DNA from 3 places in the Lysobacter sp. genome. Region 3 is predicted to be linked to each of the others. Evidence: riboswitches for the same ligand, from Rfam matches in the RefSeq annotation. Region 3 holds a riboswitch; each other region holds the start of a gene.
The links. A riboswitch is a leader RNA that binds a small molecule or an ion and turns the genes downstream of it on or off. The one in region 3 is predicted to bind cobalamin.

Region 1: linked by a shared signal. The riboswitch ahead of btuB (TonB-dependent vitamin B12 receptor) and the one ahead of VFE83_RS17115 (ribonucleoside-diphosphate reductase subunit alpha) in region 3 are both predicted to bind cobalamin.
Region 2: linked by a shared signal. The riboswitch ahead of btuB (TonB-dependent vitamin B12 receptor) and the one ahead of VFE83_RS17115 (ribonucleoside-diphosphate reductase subunit alpha) in region 3 are both predicted to bind cobalamin.

Annotation. Positions count from the first base shown of each region.
Region 1 is NZ_DASRTS010000012.1:56,185-61,173, forward strand. It holds gene VFE83_RS02280 (hypothetical protein) at 1-408, opposite strand, end outside; gene btuB (TonB-dependent vitamin B12 receptor) at 437-2,296, opposite strand; cobalamin riboswitch at 2,429-2,662, opposite strand; partial or broken gene clpB (ATP-dependent chaperone ClpB) at 3,127-4,989, opposite strand, start outside.
Region 2 is NZ_DASRTS010000007.1:62,155-67,143, reverse strand. It holds gene VFE83_RS01235 (efflux RND transporter periplasmic adaptor subunit) at 1-145, opposite strand, end outside; gene bioD (dethiobiotin synthase) at 269-937, opposite strand; gene VFE83_RS01225 (GAF domain-containing protein) at 992-1,477, shown strand; gene VFE83_RS01220 (TfoX/Sxy family protein) at 1,474-1,845, shown strand; cobalamin riboswitch at 1,902-2,120, shown strand; gene btuB (TonB-dependent vitamin B12 receptor) at 2,267-4,138, shown strand; gene VFE83_RS01210 (alginate export family protein) at 4,192-4,989, opposite strand, start outside.
Region 3 is NZ_DASRTS010000064.1:67,558-72,546, reverse strand. It holds gene VFE83_RS17120 (ribonucleotide-diphosphate reductase subunit beta) at 1-284, opposite strand, end outside; gene VFE83_RS19545 (hypothetical protein) at 495-680, opposite strand; partial or broken gene VFE83_RS17115 (ribonucleoside-diphosphate reductase subunit alpha) at 693-2,857, opposite strand; cobalamin riboswitch at 3,205-3,437, opposite strand; gene VFE83_RS17110 (phosphoglycerate kinase) at 3,643-4,815, shown strand; gene VFE83_RS17105 (HAD family hydrolase) at 4,943-4,989, shown strand, end outside.

The DNA.
Region 1 (4,989 bases), on a different contig from region 3:
CCAGTAGAACGCGCCGTTGGAAATGGCGAACGACAGCGTCGCGCAGGCCATCGCCACCGCGAACGCACCCAGCATCGGCTGCCATGCGGCCCGCATGCGCGTCGAGTACCAGCGTCCGCCGTACCACAGCACCGCATATGCCGGCAGCAGGAACGAGTACGCCGACGTCACACAGAAATCGCTGACACCGGCAATCTCAATCGACACCCAGTCGACGACCACCGCCAGCACCAGGAAACCGGCGAACTGCCAGTGCCTGCGCAGGTACAGGCCACCGAGGAAGAACAGCGCCATCGACGCATCGGGCAGGTGCAGCACCGTGCCGAAGTGGTGGGAGCGGGTGGCGACCATCAGCGCGGCGAACGCGGCGAACAGACCCAGGCTGGCGTTTCGGGACAGGGTTTTCATCGGCGACCTCGTGGTGGGAAGCGTCCGCTCAGCGGACGACGGGTTGGTAACGCAAGGTCACCAGCCAGGTGCGGCCCGGCTGGTTGTAAAGCGCGGCGGTCTCGTAGCGCTTGTCGAACACGTTGTCGACCGAGGCCTGCACGCTCCATGCGTCGCTGAAGGCGAAGCCGGCACGCAGGTCGGCCAGCCCGTAACCGGCCAGACGCGTGGTGTTGGTCAGGTTGTCGTAGCGCTCGCCCGCACCGGTGACGCTGGCGCCGACGCTGAAACGCCCGAAGCGACGGTCGGCATCGACGCGTCCGCTGCGCCTGGCACGGCGCGGCAGCACGTTGTCGTGGTTGGCGTTGTCGCCGTCGTTGCGCGGATCCAGCCACGTCAGGCTGGTGCGCAGGTCCCAGCCGGCCAGTTCCGTGCCGACGACCGCCTCCACGCCTTGGATGCGCGCACGGTCGATGTTGTTGGGCGCGCCGAAATCGCCCAGGCTCGAATCGAAGGCGATCATGTCGTCGATCTCCGTGTCGAACGCGTTGACCGACCACGTGCCCCAGCCGTGCTCGCCACGCAGTCCCAGCTCGACGCTGCGCGAGGTCTCCGGACCGAGCGCGGGATTGCCGTAGCCCGGGAAGTACAGTTCGTTGAAGGTCGGCGCCTTGAACGCGGTGCCGTAGCTGGCACTCAGCCGCAGGGCATCCGTGAAGTTCCAGCCCCACAGCACGCTGCCGGTGGTCTGGCCGCCGAACTGGCTGTCGTCGTCGCGGCGCACGCTGGCCTGCAGCGACTGCGCACCGAAATCCTGCTGCCATTGGCCGAAGGCACCGCGGTTGATGCGGCGGTCGCGTTCGTAATCGGTGTTGCTGTCGACCTCGTCGTGCAGCCAGTCGAAGCCGAGCGTCAGCAGCCCCGGCCCAATGCCCAGGTCGGCCTGCAGCGAGGCGACTTCGCGCCGGGTGTCGAACGTGGACGAATACACGCCGCGCAGGTAGTTGTCGCTGAGGTCGGCGCTGGTGCCGGCGCCGGCAGTGAATTTCACGCGGTTTGTCGGCGCATAGCGCACACGACCGCCGACCACCTGCTGCACGATGTCGGCCACGTCGTTCGCGCTGCCGTCGTACTCGTTGCGGCCCTCGGCGCGGAACGCGCGCAGGTCCGCGTCCCACTGCTCGCTGAAGCGATAGCCGCCCTGCAGCGTCAGCGACGTGTTGCGGTAGCCGTCCCGGTCGGGATCGAAGTTGCGCGTGCCGCGATAGGCGTTGATGCCGTCGGTGTCCTGGTGCGCGGCGTTGATGGCGTACCAGCCACCGCGTTGCGCATCGGACCCGCGACCGCCGATGCCCGCCGATACGCGCTGCGTGTTCTGGCTGCCCACGCCGATGCTGGCGTTGGGAGAAAACGCACCATGCGGCTTGCGCGTGAAGATCTGGATGACGCCGCCGATGGCTTCGGAGCCGTACAGGCTGGAGAACGGGCCGCGCACGATCTCGATGCGCTCGACCTGTTCAGCCGGGATGTCCTGCAGCGATGCGCCGCCGCTGGTGGCGGAACCGAGCTTGATGCCGTCCACTAGCACCAGCACGTGGTCGGATTCGGTGCCGCGCAGGAACACCGACGTCGCCTTGCCCGGCCCGCCGTTGTTGGCCAGCGAGATGCCCGCGCGCCCGCTCAGCAGGCCGGCGACGGAGGCCGGCTGCAGGCGCTCGATTTCGGCACGGTCGATGACGGTGATCGCGGCGAGCGTCTGGTCCTGCGTCTGCACGGTGCGCGCGGCGGTGACGACGACCTGGTCCAGGTCGGTAGCTGCCGCGTCGGCGAAGGCCGGCGTTGCGGCGGAGAGCGAAAGCAGCAGTACGGAAGACGACAGCGACGCCGCCAGCGCGCGGCGACGGAACAACCGGAATTGCGGATGCACGAACACACTCCTTGGCCGCGCCTGCCCGCGCGGGATCGTTGTTGGAGGACAGGCGGAAGGAGGGAGTGATGACGGCGCACGGCAGGACCATGGCCGCATGACATCGCCCACCGCATGTCACGTCGCACCAGGGCCGGTCTCCGGGCTCGCGAGCGAAGTCGGCCGTCTCGACCTTCTTCCGGTCCGCGCCTTCCCATGCGTGAGCACAGTGGCTGCGTGCGGACCTTGTCTCGCCTACCGTTGCGGGGGCAGCTCCGGAATTGCCGCGCGTGCATGCACGAAGGGCGCACCGGATTCCCGTTTCAACCGCCGGACGAGCCGGCGGTCACCATGGGCAGGCGAAGTCTAGCAGCAGTGCGCCGGCGCGCACGACGACGCGATATGGCGATCGGCCATGAGCGGTGCGCTGCGGGAATGACGTCGGCGCTTGTGTCGCCTGCGGGGTTCGTGTCACGCGCGCGTTGCGCGTACCCCCTCTTCCGCCCTTCGGGCACCTTCTCCCACGAGGGGAGAAGGAACACCGCGCTCTGGTTGAGACAGAGGCAGCGAAGACGCGAACGTGCGCTGTGCCCGCGTGAGCCGTTGACGAATCCCTCCTCTCCCCTTGCGGGAGAGGGACAGACCACCGCAGGCGGTCAGGGAGAGGGGTTGGGCGTTGGAATCGCCGGTGCACATGCCATCGTCGACGGATGTGCATCGAGATCTTCCGGCACCTTCCACGCGCGACGAGCGCGCAGGCGGAAGCCCATCTTCCCAATGAAAAAGCCCGCCATCAGGCGGGCCTTTCCATAATCCATGCAACTCAACGCGCATCAGGACTTGCGGAACACCAGTTGCCCGCCTTCCGCGTCCACGCGCACCGTGTCGCCGTTGACGAATTCGCCCGACAGGATCTTCGAGGCGAGCGGGTTTTCCAGTTGCTGCTGGATCGCACGCTTGAGCGGACGTGCGCCGTACACCGGGTCGAAGCCGACGTTGCCCAGCAGGGAAAGCGCATCGTCGGACAGGTCGAGCTTCAGGCCACGCTCGGCCATGCGCTTCTCCAGGCCTGCGATCTGGATGCGGGCGATCTGGCGGATCTGCGACTTGTCCAGCGGGTGGAACACCACGATGTCGTCGAGCCGGTTGATGAACTCCGGACGGAAGTGCGCCTGCACCACGCCCATCACCGCCGCCTTCATCTGCAGGTAGGCCTGCGGTGAATCGTCGCCCGACAGTTCCTGGATCTGGTGCGAGCCGAGGTTGGACGTCATCACGATGACCGTGTTGCGGAAGTCCACCGTGCGGCCCTGGCCATCGGTAAGGCGGCCGTCGTCCAGCACCTGCAGCAGGATGTTGAACACGTCCGGATGCGCCTTCTCCACCTCGTCCAGCAGGATCACGCTGTACGGACGACGGCGCACGGCTTCGGTCAGGTATCCGCCTTCCTCGTAGCCGACATAGCCCGGAGGCGCGCCGACCAGGCGGCTCACCGAGTGCTTCTCCATGAACTCGCTCATGTCGATGCGCACCATCGCATCGGACGAGTCGAACAGGAACTCGGCCAGCGCCTTGCACAGCTCGGTCTTGCCCACGCCCGTGGGACCCAGGAACAGGAACGAACCGGACGGACGATTCGGATCGGCCAGGCCCGCGCGCGAGCGACGCACCGCATCGGACACGACCTTGATGGCTTCTTCCTGCCCGACCACGCGCGTGTGCAGGTGTTCCTCCATGCGCAGCAGCTTCTCGCGCTCGCCCTCGAGCATCTTGCTGACCGGAATGCCGGTCCAGCGCGACACCACCTCGGCGATCTCTTCCGCGGTCACCTTGTCCTGCAACAGGGTGAAGCCCTTGGTTTCGGCTTCCTGCGCGGCCCTGAGCTGCTTGTCGAGTTCCGGCAGGCGGCCGTACTGGATCTCGCTCATCTTCGCGAAATCCTGGCGACGCTGCGCCGCTTCCAGTTCGAGCTTGGCCTGCTCGATCTGCTCCTTGATCTTCGTCGCGCCCTGCAGCGTGGCCTTCTCGGCCTTCCACACCTCTTCCAGATCGTTGAACTCGCGCTCCAGTCGCGCGATCTCGTTTTCGAGATCGGCCAGGCGCTGCTTCGACGCGTCGTCCTTCTCCTTCTTCAACGCCTCGCGCTGGATCTTGAGCTGGATGAGGCGACGCTCCTTGCGGTCGAGTTCCTCAGGCTTGGAGTCGATCTCCATGCGGATGCGCGAGGCGGCCTCGTCCATCAGGTCGATGGCCTTGTCGGGCAGCTGGCGATCGCTGATGTAGCGATGCGACAGGGTTGCCGCGGCGACGATCGCCGGGTCGGTGATCTCCACGCCGTGGTGCACGGCGTACTTCTCCTTGAGCCCGCGCAGGATGGCGATGGTGTCCTCCACGCTGGGTTCGCCGACGAACACCTTCTGGAAGCGGCGCTCCAGCGCAGCGTCCTTCTCGATGTACTTGCGGTATTCGTCCAGCGTGGTCGCACCGATGCAGTGCAGCTCGCCGCGTGCAAGCGCCGGCTTCAGCATGTTGCCGGCATCCATCGCACCGTCGGCCTTGCCCGCGCCGACCATGGTATGCAGCTCATCGATGAACAGAATGATCTGGCCTTCGTTCTTGGCCAGGTCGTTGAGTACACCCTTCAGGCGCTCCTCGAATTCGCCGCGGAACTTGGCCCCAGCGATCAGCGCGCCCAT
Region 2 (4,989 bases), on a different contig from region 3:
GGATGTCGGCCGGCTGGACCTTCACCACGCCGACTTCCGGCGGGGGCATGCCACCGCCCTGCTGGGCGTCATCCTTGCCGCCGCAGGCGGACAACACGAGGGCCAACGCGGCGGCCAACGCCACCGTGCGCAGGTTCTTGACCATGGGGGAAGACTCCGATTCCGTCATGTACGAGCGTTGCAGCTCAGATTGGTTCTAATTCCTATACCGATCAGTCTAACATTACGGATGAACGGCCCATCCCCCATTGGTCACGGGGGCAAGCGATCAGGCCGGTTCAAGCAAACCTGCAAGCCCAACGGGGTCGGGTGTATCACGGAATGGCAACCGGCCCCAGCACGGTACCGGCAGCCTGGACTTCAACAGCGTGAAGTTGTCGTCCGCCCGTTCCATGGCCGGGTCGATGTCGTTGGCGATCCAGCCCGCCAGAGGCAGCCCGTCGGCCTCGATGGCGCGGGCGGTCAGCCGCGCATGGTTGATGCAGCCCAGCCGCAGGCCCACCACCATCACCACCGGCAGACCCAGGGCGCGCACCAGATCGGCCTGTTCCAGCTTGGGGCCGAGCGGCGCCGCCCAGCCGCCCACGCCCTCGACCACCACGGCATCGGTCTGCGCGCGCAGGCGCGCGAAGGCCTGCAGCATCGGCTCCAGCCGCACCTCCACGCCTGCATCGCGCGCGGCCAGTTCCGGCGCCAGCGGCTGCGGCAAGGCGTATGGATTGACGTCCTCGTAGCGCGGTCGTGGATCGCTGGCCGCCTGCAGGGCCAGTGCATCCTCGTTGCGCCAGCCGTCGGCCGTCGCCTCGCAGCCGCTTGCCAGCGGCTTCATGCCGACCGCACGCAGCCCGCGATTGCGTAATGCGTGCACAAGCGTGGCGCTGGCGACCGACTTGCCGATGCCGGTGTCGGTGCCGGTCACGAACCAGCCACGGCTCACGGGCCGCCTCCGGGCGCCGCGTGCGCACTGTTAGACTGCGGGAAAGAGGCGCTCATGTTCACCAGCGAAAGTCTAAGCGGCACCAAGCCGGAACAGTACGAACAGCTGCTCGCGCAGGCGCGCGCGCTCGTCCATGGCGAGCGCGACCGCATCGCCAATGCGGCCAACCTGTCGGCCCTGGTCTACCACGCGCTGCCGGGCCTCAACTGGGCCGGTTTCTATTTCTTCGACGGCACCGAGCTGGTCGTCGGCCCCTTCCAGGGCCTGCCCGCTTGCGTGCGCATCCCGCTGGACAAGGGCGTGTGCGGTGCGGCAGCGTCGAGCCGGCAGACGCAGCGCATCCGCGACGTGCACGAATTCCCCGGCCACATCGCCTGCGATTCGGCCTCCAATTCCGAGCTGGTCGTACCGCTGGTGGCGGGCAATGGCGACCTGGTCGGCGTGTTCGACCTGGACAGCCCGCAGTTCGACCGCTTCGATGCCGACGACCAGGCCGGGCTCGAAGCGATCGCGCGCGTCTTCGTGGAGTCACTGGAATGACCAGCACCGACAAGCTGCGCAACATCGGTCCGAAATCCGCGGCCTGGCTGCGCCAGGTCGGCCTGCGCACGCGCGAGGACCTGGCCGCGGTGGGCACGGTCGAGGCCTTCATGCGCGTCAAGCGCGCCGGCTTCAAGCCCACGCTCAACCTGCTCTACGCCATCGAGGGCGCCCTGCAGGACTGCCACTGGCAGGAGATCCCCGACACCCGTCGCAGCGAACTGATCATCGCTGCCGACGCCGCCATCGCGCAGTTGCCGCCACCGCGCTACAAGCCCGCTGCGGCGCCGGTCACCACGACCCAGATGAGCGAAGACTCGTCGATGGCCATGCCAACGCTGTTCGACGAGCCAGGCGAGCGCGACTGAGCGCTCCGGCACTTCATCCACTCACGAACGCTTAGCCCACGCGCCGGCGATCGCGTAGACTGCGCGCGCTTTCAGGTGATCCGCCGGCTCCGGCCGTCGGGTTGAAACGGGAAGCCGGTGACGTCCCGCATCGCGCGACCATTCCGGCACTGCCCCCGCAACGGTAAGCGAGCAGGTCGCGGTACAGGCCACTGTGCATGTGCATGGGAAGGCGCCGCGACCGGAGCATGCCTCCACTCGCGAGTCCGGAGACCGGCCTGCCAGCAGGGTCATTCGACCCGCCACTGGTTGCGATGCGGAGGGCGTCGCGGCGGCGTCGCCTTCGCGATCCTTGCATCGGCCCGCAGCCCACTCTTCCTCGCAGCCTCCCGCATGCACCGCGGCGATCCGGGGACGGCTTGCCGCGCGATGGAGACCATTGATGCCGATCCGCCGCCTCACCTTCACCGCCGCCTGCGCGAGCGCCCTTTTCCTGCCGGTTGTCGCCTTGGCCCAGTCCGCGGGCGATGCGACCGATCTCGACCAGGTCGTCGTCACGTCCAACCGCACCGCGATCAGCGTCAACGATGCGTTGGCGCCGGTGGAAGTCATCGACGCCGAACAGATCCGCCGCAGCCAGGCGCGTTCGCTCCCCGACCTGCTGCGTGGCCGCGCCGGCATCTCGATGACCAGCCAGGGCGGCCAGGGCAAGCTGACCACGCTGTTCCTGCGCGGCGCCGAATCCGACCACGTGCTGGTGCTGGTGGACGGCATCCGCATCGGTTCGTCCACGTCCGGACTGGCTTCGTTCCAGGACCTGCCGATCGAGATGATCGAACGCGTGGAGATCGTGCGCGGCCCGCGCGCCAGCCTGTACGGAAGCGACGCGATCGGCGGCGTCATCCAGGTGTTCACCCGGCGCGATCGCGGCGCGTTCGTGCCGCGCGTACGCTTCGACGTCGGCAGCAACGACAGTCTCGGCTATGGCATGGGCTTTGGCGGTGCGAGCGAGCGCGCGTGGTTCGGCGCGGACTTCCAGCACACCCGGACCGACGGCATCAACTCCTGCAACGGCTATTTCGATCCGATCACGTTCGAAGGCGCCGGCTGCTTCATCGCACCGGGTTCGCAGCCCGACCGCGACGGCTACGAGAAGGACGCGCTGTCGCTGCGCGGTGGTGTCGCCTTCAACGAACAATGGACGCTCGAAGGTCACGCCCTGCGCAACGAGGGCGACAACGAGTTCGACGGCGATTTCACGAACCGTTCCGAGACCGTGCAGCAGGTCATTGGCGGCAAGCTGCGCTGGCGTCCGAGCGAGCACGTCGACCTGCACCTCACCGCGGGCCGCAACGTCGACTCCTCCGACAACTTCCTCGACGACACGTTCGTCGATTTCTTCAGCACCGACCGCGACAGCGCCACGCTGCAGGGCGACTTCGGCATCGCCGGCGACCAGTTGATCAGCGTGGGCCTGGACTGGCTGCGCGACCGCGTCGAGGCGACCACGCAGTACGACGAGACCGAGCGCGACAACAAGGCGGCCTTCGTGCAGTACCAGGCGCGTTTCGGCGCGCAGTCGCTGGAAGCCAGCGTCCGTCGCGACGACAACGAGCAGTTCGGCGGCCATACCACCGGCAGCGCGGCATGGGGCCTCAACTTCGCCGACGCTTGGCGCGTCACCGCCGGCTACGGCACCGCGTTCAAGGCACCGACGTTCAACGAGTTGTATTTCCCGTTCTTCAGCAACCCGAACCTCGCTCCCGAGGAATCGGACACCTGGGAGCTTGGCCTGGCGTGGCAGGGCGACGCCCTGACCTTGCGTGCCGATGCGTTCAGTACGGAGGTCGACGACCTGATCGCCTTCGATGCCAGCCAGAACCGGCCCAACAACGTCGAAAGCGCCCGCATGCGTGGCGTGGAGCTGGGCGCGGACGCGAGCTTCGCGGGCTTCGACCTGTCCGGCGCCATCAGCTATCTCGACACCGATAACCGCAGCGGCGACTACCGCGGCAATGAGCTGGCGCGCCGCGCGCGCAACAGCGCACGCCTCGACGTCGACCGTTCGTTCGGCGCGTTCCGGTTCGGCATCACCGCGGTCGGCGAAGGCCCGCGCTACGACGACGTCGCCAACACGCGTCGCCTCGGCGGGTACGGCACCCTCGACCTGCGTGCGGAGTACGCCTTCACGCAATCGCTGACCCTGCAGGCCCGTCTGGCCAATGCCTTCGACCGCGAGTACGAAACGGTGGGCTACTACAACCAGCCCGGTCGCGAGTGGTACCTGACGCTGCGCTACGCGCCGGCACAGTAAGCGCAGGTAGGCTCTCGACGAAGAAGCCCCTGCAGACGGAGGGGCTTCTGCTTTCACGTACCGCTATCGGCGATCATTCGATCCCGAAGCACTAGTACGTGTACTGCACCTGCGCCCCAGAGCTTGTCGGTATCGACGGTGCGTGAGCGGTCATCCGATGCGTACCGGGCGTACTTCAGCAATCCGGTCAGGCCCTTCAGGCTGAACAACGCGCGCGAGTAGGAGACGTCGAACTCGTTGCCGAAGTCGACGCTGCCGCGCTCGCTGCGGAAGTCGTGATACCACAGCTGCACGGTTCCGCCGGCCAGCGGCGCACTCGCCCCGACATAGACGTCTTCCAGTCCGTCCGCGGGCGTGGTCAGGAACACGTCGGCCCAGCCGTTGAAGACGTGCTTGGTGGCCAGCGGTGTCTGGAACGCACGATTGCCGCTACCCTCGCCCGCGCCCAGTGACTCGAAGCCACCCTTGAGCTGCACGCCCTTCACCTTGTAACCCGCCTCCGCGAACAGGTACTCGCTGTCCAGCCGCCACGGGTTGTGGTCGTAGTCCTTCTGCTGCGCGTACTCCAGCGCATAGCTGAAGGCATCGATGTCGCCATTGAGCCGCAGGCCCGTGGTCGTGCTCGACAAGGTGCCGAGCGGAGCACCCACCGCGACCGCGATGTTGTCCAGCCCGAGCCGGTACTGGTAGGCCGTCGCGACGAGTTCGGGCATTAGCCGGTACTGCAGGTTCAGCAGATGGCTGTGCCCTTCGATGTTCGCGGGGTTGGTGGCCGCGGCGTAAGGGCCGTTGTCGGGCCCGAAGACGGTGTTCACCTGGTCGACGTAGGCATAGGTGAAGGTCAGTGCATT
Region 3 (4,989 bases):
ATTCGCGCTTCGGGCGCGTTGATGTGCTGGTACAGGTTCAGCACGAGGTTGTTGGCGACGATCGAATCGCCCGTGGCGAAGAACGCGACCAGGCGCTCGATCAGATGGCGTTCGGCCGGGCCGAGCTTGTGCTTGAGATCGTTGACGTCGAGCGAAAAGTCGACCTCTTCCACGGTCCAGGTGTTGCGGATCGCGTCGCGATACATCTCGTAGAACTGCGGATAACGCATCGGCCGCAAGGTGAGGTCGAAGCCTGGGTCGAGGAGGCGGTTGTGGTCGGTCATGGCGGGCCCTGAGGATCGTTTCGTTGGGGCCTTGCCCTTCAGCGGCGCAGCGGTGACGTCGCGAGGGGAGGGAGGCAGGCCGCGTCGCGCGCGCCGGCTAAAGGGCAAGGAAAGGGGAGCGTCGTCATCCCCGCGAAAGCGGGGATCCAGTGACTCTTCGAGCGTTGAAGGCGCTGGATTCCGACTTTCGCAGGAATGACGACGGATCGGTTACTGGCACGCCTCGCAGGCTTCGGGGTTTTCCAGCGAGCAGGCGATGGCTTCGGTCGGCGTGTAGTCGGACTTTGGCGCCTGCACTGCCGCACCGCTCACCGTCGCCTTCGCGATCTTCGTCGCCGGTCGCGAGCGCAGGTAGTAGGTGGTCTTCAGGCCCTTCTTCCACGCGTACATGTACATCGACGACAGCTGGCCGATGTTCGGGCTTTCGATGAACAGGTTGAGCGACTGGCTCTGGTCGATGAAGGCGCCGCGGTCGGCGGCCATGTCGATGAGCGAACGCATCGGCAGTTCCCATGCGGTGCGGTAAATCGCGCGCAACGATTCGGGAACCTCCTCGATGCCGTGGATCGATCCTTCCGCCATCTTGATGCGGTCGCGCAGTTCCGGCGTCCACAGGCCGAGTGTCTTGAGCTCCTCGACAAGGTAACGGTTGACCACCAGGAAGTCGCCCGACAACGTCTCGCGCTTGAACAGGTTCGACACCTGCGGTTCGATGCACTCGTAGCAGCCGGCGATGGACGCGATGGTCGCCGTCGGCGCGATCGCGATGAGCAGTGAATTGCGCAGCCCATGCTCGCGGATCCGGGCACGCAGGCCGTCCCAGCGATCGTTGTCTTCCGGTGTGACACCCCAGCGTCGAACTGCAACTCGCCCTGTGCGGCGCGCGTGTCCTCGAAGCCGGGATGACGGCCGCGCTCCATCGCCAGCTCGCTGGAAGCCGACAACGCGTGGAAGTAGATCGCTTCGGCGATCATCTTCGAGAGGTTGCGCGCCGGCTCGGAGTCGAACGGCAGGCGCAGCTTGAAGAACACGTCCTGCAGGCCCATCACGCCCAGGCCGACCGGCCGCCATTTCAGGTTCGCGCGGCGTGCGGTTTCGATCGGGTAGTAGTTGAGGTCGATCACGCGGTCGAGCTGGCGCACCGCAAGTCGCACCGTCTCGGCGAGCTTGTCGAAGTCGAAGCGTCCGGCTTCGCCATGCACCGGGCCCTCTTCGAAAAGTTCGACGTGATGCGACAGGTTGATCGATCCCAGGTTGCACACCGCGGTTTCCTCCTGCGAGGTCACCTCCAGGATCTCGGTGCACAGGTTCGACAGATGCACGACGTTGCCGTCGCGCAGCGTCTGGTTGCAGGCGCGGTTGGACTTGTCCTTGAAGTTCATCCAGCCGTTTCCGGTCTGCGCGAGCGTGCGCATCATCCGCGCGTACAGGTCGCGTGCCTTCACCTGCTTCACCGCCAGTCCGGCGGCTTCCGCCGCGCGATACGCGCGTTCGAATGCCTCGCCCCACAGGTCGGTCAGCTGCGGCACCCTGGCAGGATCGAACAGCGACCATTCCGCGTCGGCCTCGACGCGCCGCATGAATTCGTCCGGAATCCAGTTGGCCAGGTTGAGGTTATGCGTGCGGCGCGCCTCATCGCCGGTGTTGTCGCGCAGTTCGAGGAATTCCTCCACGTCCGCATGCCACGGCTCCAGGTACACACAGGCCGCGCCCTTGCGCTTGCCGCCCTGGTTCACCGCCGCCACCGACGCATCCAGCGTCTTCAGCCACGGCACGATGCCGTTGCTCAGACCGTTGGTGGAGCGGATCAGCGAGCCACGCGAACGCACGCGCGTGTATGAAAGCCCGATGCCGCCGCTGAACTTGCTCAGCTTCGCCACGTCCATGTAGCGCCTGTAGATGCCTTCCAGCGAATCCTCGGGCGAATCGAGCAGGAAGCAGCTGGAGAGCTGCTCGTGCGTGGTGCCGGAGTTGAACAGCGTCGGCGAGGACGGAATGTAGTCCAGCTGCGCCATGCGCCGGTACAGCGCCAACGCTTCGCCGACGTCTTCGCTCAGAGCGCAGGCGATGCGCAGGAAGAACTGCTGCGGTGTCTCGATCACGGTGCGCGCGGTGGGGTGGCGCAACAGGTAGCGGTCGTACAGCGTGCGCAGGCCGAAGTAGTCGAAGCGCTGGTTGAGCGTGTGGTCGATGGCGTCGTTGAGCTTGCGCGCGTTGGCCTGCACGAACGACAGCAGGCGGTCGTTGATCAGCCCCAGTTCGTGCCCGCGCTGCACGGACTGCGAGAAGGCGTGGATCTCCAGCGTCGCCACTTCCTTCTCGATCACACCCGCGAGCAGGCGCGCGGCGAGGCGGCCGTACTCGGGTTCCTCGGCGGTGAGCAGCGCTGCGGTGCGGATCGACAGTTCATCGAGTTCGCGCGTGCTCGCGCCGTCGTACAGGCCGGAGATGGTGCGCGTGGCCACGCGCATCGGATCGACGGCGAACAGACCTTCGCAGTTGCGCGTCACCGCGCGCACGATCTTGTTGAGGTCGACGGGCTCGCGTCGGCCGCTGCGCTTGGTCACCGTCATGGTGAGGTTGGCGGCGGGCGGGGTCAGTGCGAAGCCCGGCGGCACCTCCGCAGGAGCCAGTTTGCTGGCGACAGAGGCATCGTCATGGTCCGGGTCGCCAGCAAGCTGGCTCCTACGGTCCAAGGTCGGGGTGGTGGTGGTCATGTCTGGCTCCTGTGCATGGCGCACGGTCGCCGCCCTTCCCTCGAAGGGCGACGCGGGCGCGGAAGCCCGGAGCATGAGAACGGGGTGTCGCGCAGCCCGAGACGGACGGCGCGGCAGCGGCGAAGTCGTCAACGACACGCCGATACCGATGCGACACCGACCGTCTTCCCTCCGAAGACTCCCTGGCCGGTCACCGCGCGGTGTGCAACGCGCGGTTGTCGGCAGGTCTTCGGGCTCGGGACGAGACGCCGGTGCGTTCCGGCGTCGCCTACCGGTGGCCGCTTCCCAGGCTGTGCACCCAGTGCCATGACCACCTTCGTTTCCCATACCGCTGCGGGGCAGCGCCGGCCTTGGACGTCCTCGCAACACGAGGTGTCCGCACCGGCTTCCCTTTTAATCCGCCCGGTGGGGCGGCACCGACGGGCACAACATAGTGGGGGTATGGGCATCCGTCAACGCAAAATGTTGTGGATAACTGCGCCGACGCCGACTGGACTGCGTTTGCGGCCATGGTGAATGGCGGGGACAATGTGCGGCGATACGGCAGTCGCTGCCGTCCCGCTGCAAAACCCATCCCCTCCCGACCCTCCCTTCGCAGGAGGGCTTTTCCTTCCGTCATGGAAGGCTCAAAGGTGAAGCCCATGTCCATCGTCCGCATGACCGACCTCGACCTCGCCGGCAAGCGCGTGCTGATCCGCGAAGACCTCAACGTTCCCATCGAGGACGGACGCATCACCTCCGAGCAGCGCATCACCGCGGCCCTGCCAACGATGAAGCTGGCGCTGGAGAAGGACGCGGCGGTGATGGTGACTTCGCACCTGGGCCGGCCGAAGGAAGGCACCTGGACGCAGGAGGACTCGCTGGCTCCGGTGGCCAGGCGCCTGTCCGAACTGCTCGGCATCGAAGTGCCGCTGGTGAAGGACTGGGTGGATGGCGTCGATGTAAAGCCGGGCCAGCTGGTGCTGCTGGAGAACTGCCGCATGAACGTCGGCGAGGGCAAGGACGACGAGGCGCTGTCGAAGAAGTACGCGGCGTTGTGCGACGTGTACGTCATGGACGCATTCGGTACCGCGCATCGCGCGCAGGCCTCCACGCACGGTGCGATCAAGCATGCCAAGGTCGCGTGCGGCGGACCGCTGCTGATGGCCGAGCTGGACGCGCTGGCCAAGGCCCTCGACAACCCGGCGCGCCCGCTGCTGGCCATCGTCGCCGGCAGCAAGGTCTCGACCAAGCTCGAGCTGCTCTCCTCGCTGGTCGGCAAGGTCGACCAGCTGATCGTCGGCGGCGGCATCGCCAACACCTTCATCGCCGCGCTGGGTCATGGCGTGGGCAAGTCGCTGGTCGAAACCGACCTCATCGACACCGCGAAGAAGATCATGGCCGACGCGCAGGCACGCGGCGCCAGCATCCCGTTGCCGGTGGACGTGGTGGTCGCGCCGAAGTTCGCGGCGGACGCACCCGCGACGATCAAGGGCGTCGACCAGGTCGGCGAGGACGACATGATCCTGGACATCGGCCCGGAGACCGCGTCGAAGTACGCGCTGATGATCGAAGACGCGGGCACGGTGGTGTGGAACGGCCCGGTCGGCGTGTTCGAATTCGACGCCTTCGGCCGCGGCACCGAAACCGTTGCCCACGCGATCGCCGAATCGAAGGCGTTCTCCATCGCCGGCGGCGGCGACACACTGGCGGCCGTGGACAAGTACGGCATCGGGAACGACGTCTCGTACATCTCCACCGGCGGCGGCGCGTTCCTGGAGTTCCTGGAAGGCAAGGAACTGCCGGCAGTGGCCGCGTTGAAGGCGCGCGCCTGATCAGCCCCTCGTCGGAAGGGACGTGTCGCGCGACTGCACCGAACCCGCCGCGATGCGGCTCGCAACCCCTCCCCAACCCTCCCCTGCAAGCAGGGGAGGGAGTTCCGATCGCAACACGGGATCACACATGACCACGCTTTTCTTCGACATGGACGGGACGCTGATCGATTCGGC